Linked DNA regions of Parasedimentitalea psychrophila. The protein of the gene in region 2 interacts with the protein of the main gene of each other region in a pairwise test. Links are inferred from orthologs where the notes say so. Each region holds a gene or a part of one and is shown on either strand. Other genes may lie near its edges. The genes, in order: gyrB and gyrA.

Region 1 (3,383 bases), 2.8 Mb from region 2 along the record:
TTCTACATGGGGCTACTGCCGGGATTTTTTGATCTGTCACAGCTTACCCGGGGTGATGTGGCTGCCATTGTTGCCCTGTCGTTCCTGGTGCCACTGTTGGGAAATCTGGCGCTGGCGGCATCGATCCACCATTTGCGCCGCTTCATCACCTCGCCTGGGACTCTGCGGCGAATCAATCTGATTTCGGCAGGCTTGCTGATCTGTGTCGGTCTGGCGATCCCGCTGTTTTAGCCTGCGAGGCGCAGTGCGGCGATCACGCGGGGTGCCCGCGCCTGGGGCGGTAAATATTGCTCCGGTGTCCTCAAGCCAGACCGTTTTTCGAATTCCTCTCCGGCCTCAGAGGGCGGAATCCTCGCCGGGTCTGCGGCGGCTGAAACAGGCCAGGGCGCTGGCGGTAAAAGCAGCCTGATCCTGTCCATAAAAAGCGGGCGAATTGCGTGACAACCCGGCTCGGATTCCGTATAAATTGGCAAAGATCAAAAGGAAGACGCGAATGTCCGGAACCGAGCAAGCCCCCGCAGAATATGGCGCGGATTCTATTAAGGTTCTCAGAGGCTTGGAGGCGGTCCGAAAACGTCCGGGCATGTATATTGGCGACACCGACGATGGCTCCGGTCTGCACCACATGGTCTATGAGGTTGTCGACAACGGCATTGATGAGGCGCTGGCCGGTCATGCCGATGCGGTGACGGTGAAAATTCACGCAGATTCATCGGTTTCGGTCAGCGACAACGGACGCGGAATTCCGGTTGATATCCACAAAGAAGAAGGTGTGTCCGCCGCCGAAGTGATCATGACCCAATTGCACGCGGGCGGTAAGTTCGACAGCAATTCGTATAAGGTCTCGGGGGGGCTGCACGGGGTTGGCGTGTCGGTGGTGAACGCACTGTCCGTCTGGCTGGAACTGCGCATCTGGCGCAATGGCAAAGAACATGTCGCACGGTTTGAGCACGGTGACACAGCGGAGCATCTGAAAGTGGTGGGCGACTGTGGCGACCGCACCGGCACCGAAGTGCGGTTCATGGCCTCGACCGATACTTTCAGCAATCTGGATTATGTTTTTGAAACTCTGGAAAAACGCCTGCGCGAGTTGGCTTTTCTGAATTCGGGTGTCAAAATTGTGCTGATCGACGAGCGCCCGGCTGAACGTCTGGAAACCGCGTTGTTGTATGACGGTGGGGTCAAGGAATTCGTCAAATATCTGGACCGCCACAAATCCCCAGTGATGGAAACGCCGATTTATATCATTGGTGAACGCGACGATATCGTGGTGGAAATCGCCATGTGGTGGAACGACAGCTACCACGAGACGGTGCTGCCGTTTACCAACAACATCCCGCAGCGCGATGGCGGCTCACATGTGGCCGGGTTCCGCGGTGCGCTGACCCGCACCATCAACAATTATGCTCAGGCCACCGGCATCGCCCGGCGTGAGAAGATCAGCTTTACCGGTGATGACGCCCGCGAGGGCCTGACCTGTGTGTTGTCGGTCAAGGTGCCAGATCCGAAATTCTCCTCTCAGACCAAGGACAAGCTGGTCAGCTCGGAAGTGCGCCCGGCGGTCGAGGGTATGGTCAACGAAAAGCTGGCCGAGTGGTTCGAAGAGAACCCGGCGCAGGCCAAACAGATCGTCGGCAAGATCATCGAGGCGGCCCATGCCCGTGAGGCGGCCCGTAAGGCGCGTGAATTGACCCGGCGCAAGACGGCGATGGATGTGAACTTCCTGGCAGGCAAGCTCAAGGATTGTTCCGAGAAAGATCCCTCCAAAACCGAAGTCTTCATTGTGGAAGGGGACTCAGCCGGGGGCTCGGCGCAGACTGGCCGGGACCGTCGTACACAGGCGATCCTGCCGCTCAAAGGTAAGATCCTGAACGTTGAGAGGGCCCGGTTCGACCGCATGCTGGGCAGCCAGGAGATTGGCAACCTGGTGATGGCACTGGGCACCGGCATTGGTCGCGACGAATTCAACATCGACAAGCTGCGCTACCACAAGATCGTCATCATGACCGATGCGGATGTTGACGGGGCCCATATCCGAACCCTGTTGCTGACCTTCTTCTTCCGGCAGATGCCCGAGCTGATCGAGGGTGGCTTTCTCTATATTGCGCAGCCGCCGCTGTATAAGGTCAGCCGCGGTAAGTCCGAGAGATACCTCAAGGATCAGGCGGAAATGGACGACTACCTGGTTAACCAGGGGGTTGAAGGCGCCGTATTGCGGCTGGGCAACGGCGAGGAGCTTGCCGCTCAGGATCTGACCCGTGTGGTTGATGAGGCGCGCAAGCTGAAGCGGGTGCTGGACGCCTTCCCAACCCACTACCCACGTCATATTCTGGAACAGGCGGCGGTGGCTGGTGGCTTTGTGCCCGGCGCTGTGGACGCTGATTTGCAGGGTGTGGCCGACAGGGTTGCGGCGCGGCTGGACCAGATTGCGCTGGAATACGAAAAAGGCTGGCATGGTCGCATCACCCAGGACCACGGCATCCGGCTGGCCCGCATTCTGCGCGGCGTCGAAGAGGTCCGCACCCTGGACGGACCGATGCTGCGCTCGGGCGAGGCGCGCAAGGCGGGCAGTTTCACCAAAAGCCTGCAGGAGATCTACTCCGCTTCAGCCACCCTGGTCCGCCGGGATCGCAATCAGGCCATCCATGGCCCATTGGGACTGCTCAAGGCGATCCTCGACGAGGGCGAAAAAGGCCTGTCGCTGCAGCGCTACAAGGGCTTGGGCGAAATGAACCCCGACCAGCTGTGGGAAACCACTCTGGACCCGGATGCCCGCGTTCTGTTGCAGGTACGGGTGGATGATCTGATCGAAGCCGACGATCTGTTCACCAAGCTGATGGGCGATGTGGTCGAGCCGCGTCGCGAGTTCATCCAGAAAAACGCATTGAGCGTGGAAAACCTGGATTTCTAAACCTGCGCAGGGGTGCGCATCGTTTTGCGCATCGACCATAGATCGACGCAATTGCTCCAAAATCTTTCGCACCCGTTTTCGGGTGCGAAATGCGTTTTGATAGGGGGTATTTACGGGCGCAGCAGCGGGGGCCGGTGTTTGGACCTCATATGTTGGCTAGCCAGCGTAGGGGCCAGCGACCCCGCGATATGCGCCGTGACCGCCGCTATGGTCTGCTGTGATCGAGATATGGATGGCTGCCCCCGCCGCTGACAATAGCGGGAGCAGGCACGTTGGGATCAGTGGACAGATTCGATCTTTTTGAAATCGAGCTCATTTTCCTCTGGTGATCCTTTGATGGCAGCAACCTCGGCCCGCTTCATCAGCAAGATATAGGCGACGCAGACCACATAGATGCCGACAACAATGGCACCAATCCACTGGATCTGCAGCCATTGGCTTTGAAAGGCCAGCGTCAGGCCGAACAGAACAG
Region 2 (3,644 bases):
TGTCTATGCCGGCTGCCTGAACCAGACATTGCGCACATCAGTTCCGGATCTGGATCAGCAACTGGCCCTGGGCGACACCTCCGGTGCCACCGACTGGCTAAAGCAGAACCTTCAGCAATATGGCGGATTGCGCTCGCCTCGCGACACCATCACAGAGGCCGCTGGCATGGCGCCAACCCATGAACCGCTGCTTGATTATCTGGAAGCGAAGTTTGGTGAGATCTACGGCCTGTAAAAACTAAGATTTCATTCAAAGGGAACGGTTGCCAATTGGTCTGATGGCCCGACCCCAAAGCCCCATGAAAAAAGCGCCACCCAAACTTGGATGGCGCTTTTTTCATAGATTGGCTAAGGGCCCGGAGGCGGCAGAGGTTATTCCTCGGTGCCGCCCTCGTCTTCATCGTTGGACTGCTCTGCGATCCAGGCAACCGAGACCACCTCTTCGCCTTTGCCAGTGTTGAACACTTTGACGCCACCGGCGCTGCGCGAGCGGAACGAGATGCCGTCGACCGGAACCCGGATCGACTGGCCCTTTGATGTTGCCAGCATGATCTGGTTGTCCAGTTCCACCGGGAACGAGGCGACCAGTTCACCGCCGCGCATTGCCTTGTCCATCGCCGCGACCCCCATGCCGCCACGTCCGCGCACCGGGTAATCATGGCTGGAGGACAGTTTACCCGAGCCGCCAGTGGTGATGGTCAGGATCAGGTTCTCGGCAGCCGACATTTCCGCATAACGCTGTTGATCGATTGTCGCATTGGCATTGGCGTCTTCGTCAGCACCTTCGGCATCATCGGCCAGACCGGCCACCGCCCGGCGCATCTTCAAATAAGCGGTCCGCTCGTCTGATGTCGCCTCAAAGTGGCGGATCACCGACATCGACACCACACGGTTGTCGTCGGTCAGGCGGATGCCCCGCACACCAGTGGATTTGCGACCCTTGAACACCCGCACATCGGTGGTCGAGAATCGGATGGCTCGGCCGGCATTGGTCACCAGCATGACATCGTCGTGTTCGGAACAGATCCGCGCATTGACCATCTCAACCCCCTCGGGCAGGTCCATGGCGATCTTGCCGTTGCGTTTGACGTTGACGAAATCCGACAGCGCATTGCGCCGGACATCACCCGCAGTGGTGGCAAAGATGATCTGCAGCTTGGCCCAGTCGTCCTCGGGCACGTCTACCGGCATGATGGCCGCGATCGACACGCCGGGTGGGATCGGCAGGATATTGACCACCGCCTTACCCTTGGCGGTGCGGCCACCCTGCGGCAGCCGCCAGGTTTTCAGCTTGTAGACCATGCCATCGGTGGTGAAAAACAGCAGCTGGGTATGGGTATTGGCCACAAAGAGGGTGGTGATGACATCCTCTTCCTTGGTCTGCATGCCCGACACACCCTTGCCGCCGCGTTTCTGAGCGCGGAAATCAGCCAGCGGCGTGCGTTTGATGTAACCGCCTGAGGTCACGGTCACCACCATGTCCTCACGTTCGATCAGATCCTCGTCGTCCATGTCACCGGACCAATCGACTATCTGGGTGCGGCGCGGCACCGCGAATTGGTCGCGCACCTCGGTCAGTTCATCCGAGATGATGCCCATGATGCGTTCGCGTGAGCCGAGAATCTCAAGGTATTCCTTGATCTTGCCAGCCAGTTCCCTCAGCTCGTCGGTGACTTCCTTGACCCCGATCTGGGTCAGGCGCTGCAGGCGCAGTTCCAGAATGGCGCGGGCCTGGGCTTCGGACAGGTTGTAGGTGCCATCGTCGTTGGCGGTATGGGTCGGATCGTCGATCAGCGCGATATATTCCAAGATCGGCTGGGCCGGCCAACGCCGGGTCATTAGCTTTTCACGCGCCTCAGCAGCATCTGCCGATTGCCGAATGGTGGCGACAATCTCGTCAATATTGGTGACGGCGACGGCCAGACCGCACAGCATATGACTGCGTTCGCGGGCTTTGCGCAGCAGATAGGCAGTGCGTCGTGCCACCACATCTTCGCGGAAATCCAGGAACGAAGTCAGGAACCGACGCAGGGTCAGGGTTTCCGGCCGGCCACCGTTCAGCGCCAGCATGTTGCAGCCAAAATAGGTCTGCATGGGGGTGAACCGGAACAGTTGGTTCATCACCACCTCGGCGGTGGCATCCCGTTTCAGCTCAATCACCACGCGGACGCCGTTGCGATCAGATTCATCCTGAACGTGGGCCACGCCCTCGATTTTCTTGTCGCGCACCTGCTCGGCGATCTTTTCGATCATCGCCGCCTTGTTCACCTGATAGGGAATCTCGTCGACAATGATCGCATAGCGATCGCGGCGGATCTCCTCGACCCGGGTTTTGGAACGAATGATCACCGAGCCACGGCCTTCGAGATAGGCCTTGCGGGCGCCAGTCCGGCCCAGCATCACCCCACCGGTGGGGAAATCGGGGCCGGGAACATAGTCGATCAGCTGTTCGCTGGTCAGATCCGGATCCTCGATCAGCGCCAGGGTGGCGTTGATCACTTCGCCCAGATTATGCGGCGGAATATTGGTGGCCATGCCAACAGCAATACCACCGGCACCATTGACCAGCATGTTGGGGAAACGGGCGGGCAGAACCGTTGGTTCCCGGTCCTTGCCATCATAGTTGTCCTGAAAATCGACAGTATCTTTGTCGATGTCGCTCAGTAAATAGGCAGCCGGCTTGTCCATCCGCACTTCGGTATAGCGCATCGCCGCGGCGTTATCGCCGTCCATCGAGCCAAAGTTGCCCTGCCCATCCAGCAGCGGCAGCGACATCGAGAAGTCCTGCGCCATTCTAACCAGCGCATCATAGATCGCGCTATCGCCATGCGGGTGGTATTTACCCATCACATCGCCAACCGGGCGGGCCGATTTGCGGTAAGACTTGTCGTGGGTGTTGTGGGTCTCGTGCATCGCATAAAGAATGCGGCGATGCACCGGTTTTAGACCGTCCCGCAAGTCAGGAATGGCACGGCTGACGATGACAGACATCGCATAGTCGAGATAGGAGGTCCGCATCTCGGATTCGATAGAGACGGAAGGACCATCATAAATCGGCCGAGAAGGAGGAGTTTCATCCATATTTTCAGGAGTTTCCGGCGTATCGCTCACGTTTGCTGCCCGTTGTTATTGATGGGTCTATATCTTGTGGATGCACCCTATCAGAGAGGGCATATGGGGCGCAAGCAAGCAGAGTTTCTGACAGGCATTTCTCCACCAAAATGGCTGCAACGCGTTGGTTTTGGCCTAAAATTAACCATTTTCGGGCTACCTTTGTTGGACATATCCAAATACGGGAGGCAAAGATGGAGCCATCAGAGACCGAATTGATGCTAAAGGGCTATGGTCTGACCACTGCGGAATTCACCTATCACATGCCGGATTATATTCATGTGCTGAACACATATGTCTGGCAGGATTATGATCTGATGCCGGATCACCCCAAGCTGTTTGAATTTATCGAGTTCTGGCAGCGTGAAATCGAGGGACCGCTTCATTCGGTGCGGTTTTGTCACCGCAAATTGCTCAGTTCCGGGCAGTGGCGCAATGTGACGGGAATATTGACGCTGCACTAGCAGATGATTTGCCAATAATTACGGCTACCCCGAGCTTTGAACCGGATTGCCCAGATCGGTCAAAACCCG

Evidence for each region.
Region 1: the proteins of gyrA (region 2) and gyrB interact in binary tests that used the Escherichia coli proteins (3 or more experiments, as listed by UniProt). The link is inferred for Parasedimentitalea psychrophila from one-to-one orthologs.

What each region holds. Positions count from the first base shown.
Region 1 is NZ_CP127247.1:1,485,790-1,489,172, reverse strand. What follows is about bases 142-3,202. They hold gyrB (DNA topoisomerase (ATP-hydrolyzing) subunit B), read left to right. Parts: upstream 142-493; coding sequence 494-2,911; downstream 2,912-3,202. Other genes in these bases: QPJ95_RS07125 (BCCT family transporter), read right to left, coding at 3,190-3,202; QPJ95_RS07135 (LysE family translocator), read left to right, coding at 142-231. In the rest of the region: more of QPJ95_RS07135, read left to right, coding at 1-141; more of QPJ95_RS07125, read right to left, coding at 3,203-3,383. UniProt on the Escherichia coli protein: DNA gyrase negatively supercoils closed circular double-stranded DNA in an ATP-dependent manner to maintain chromosomes in an underwound state.
Region 2 is NZ_CP127247.1:4,238,644-4,242,287, reverse strand. Bases 173-3,494 are described here. They hold gyrA (DNA gyrase subunit A), read right to left. Parts: upstream 3,112-3,494; coding sequence 373-3,111; downstream 173-372. Other genes in these bases: QPJ95_RS20500 (usg protein), read left to right, coding at 3,306-3,494; QPJ95_RS20510 (carboxypeptidase M32), read left to right, coding at 173-235. Also shown: more of QPJ95_RS20510, read left to right, coding at 1-172; more of QPJ95_RS20500, read left to right, coding at 3,495-3,575. UniProt on the Escherichia coli protein: A type II topoisomerase that negatively supercoils closed circular double-stranded (ds) DNA in an ATP-dependent manner to maintain chromosomes in an underwound state.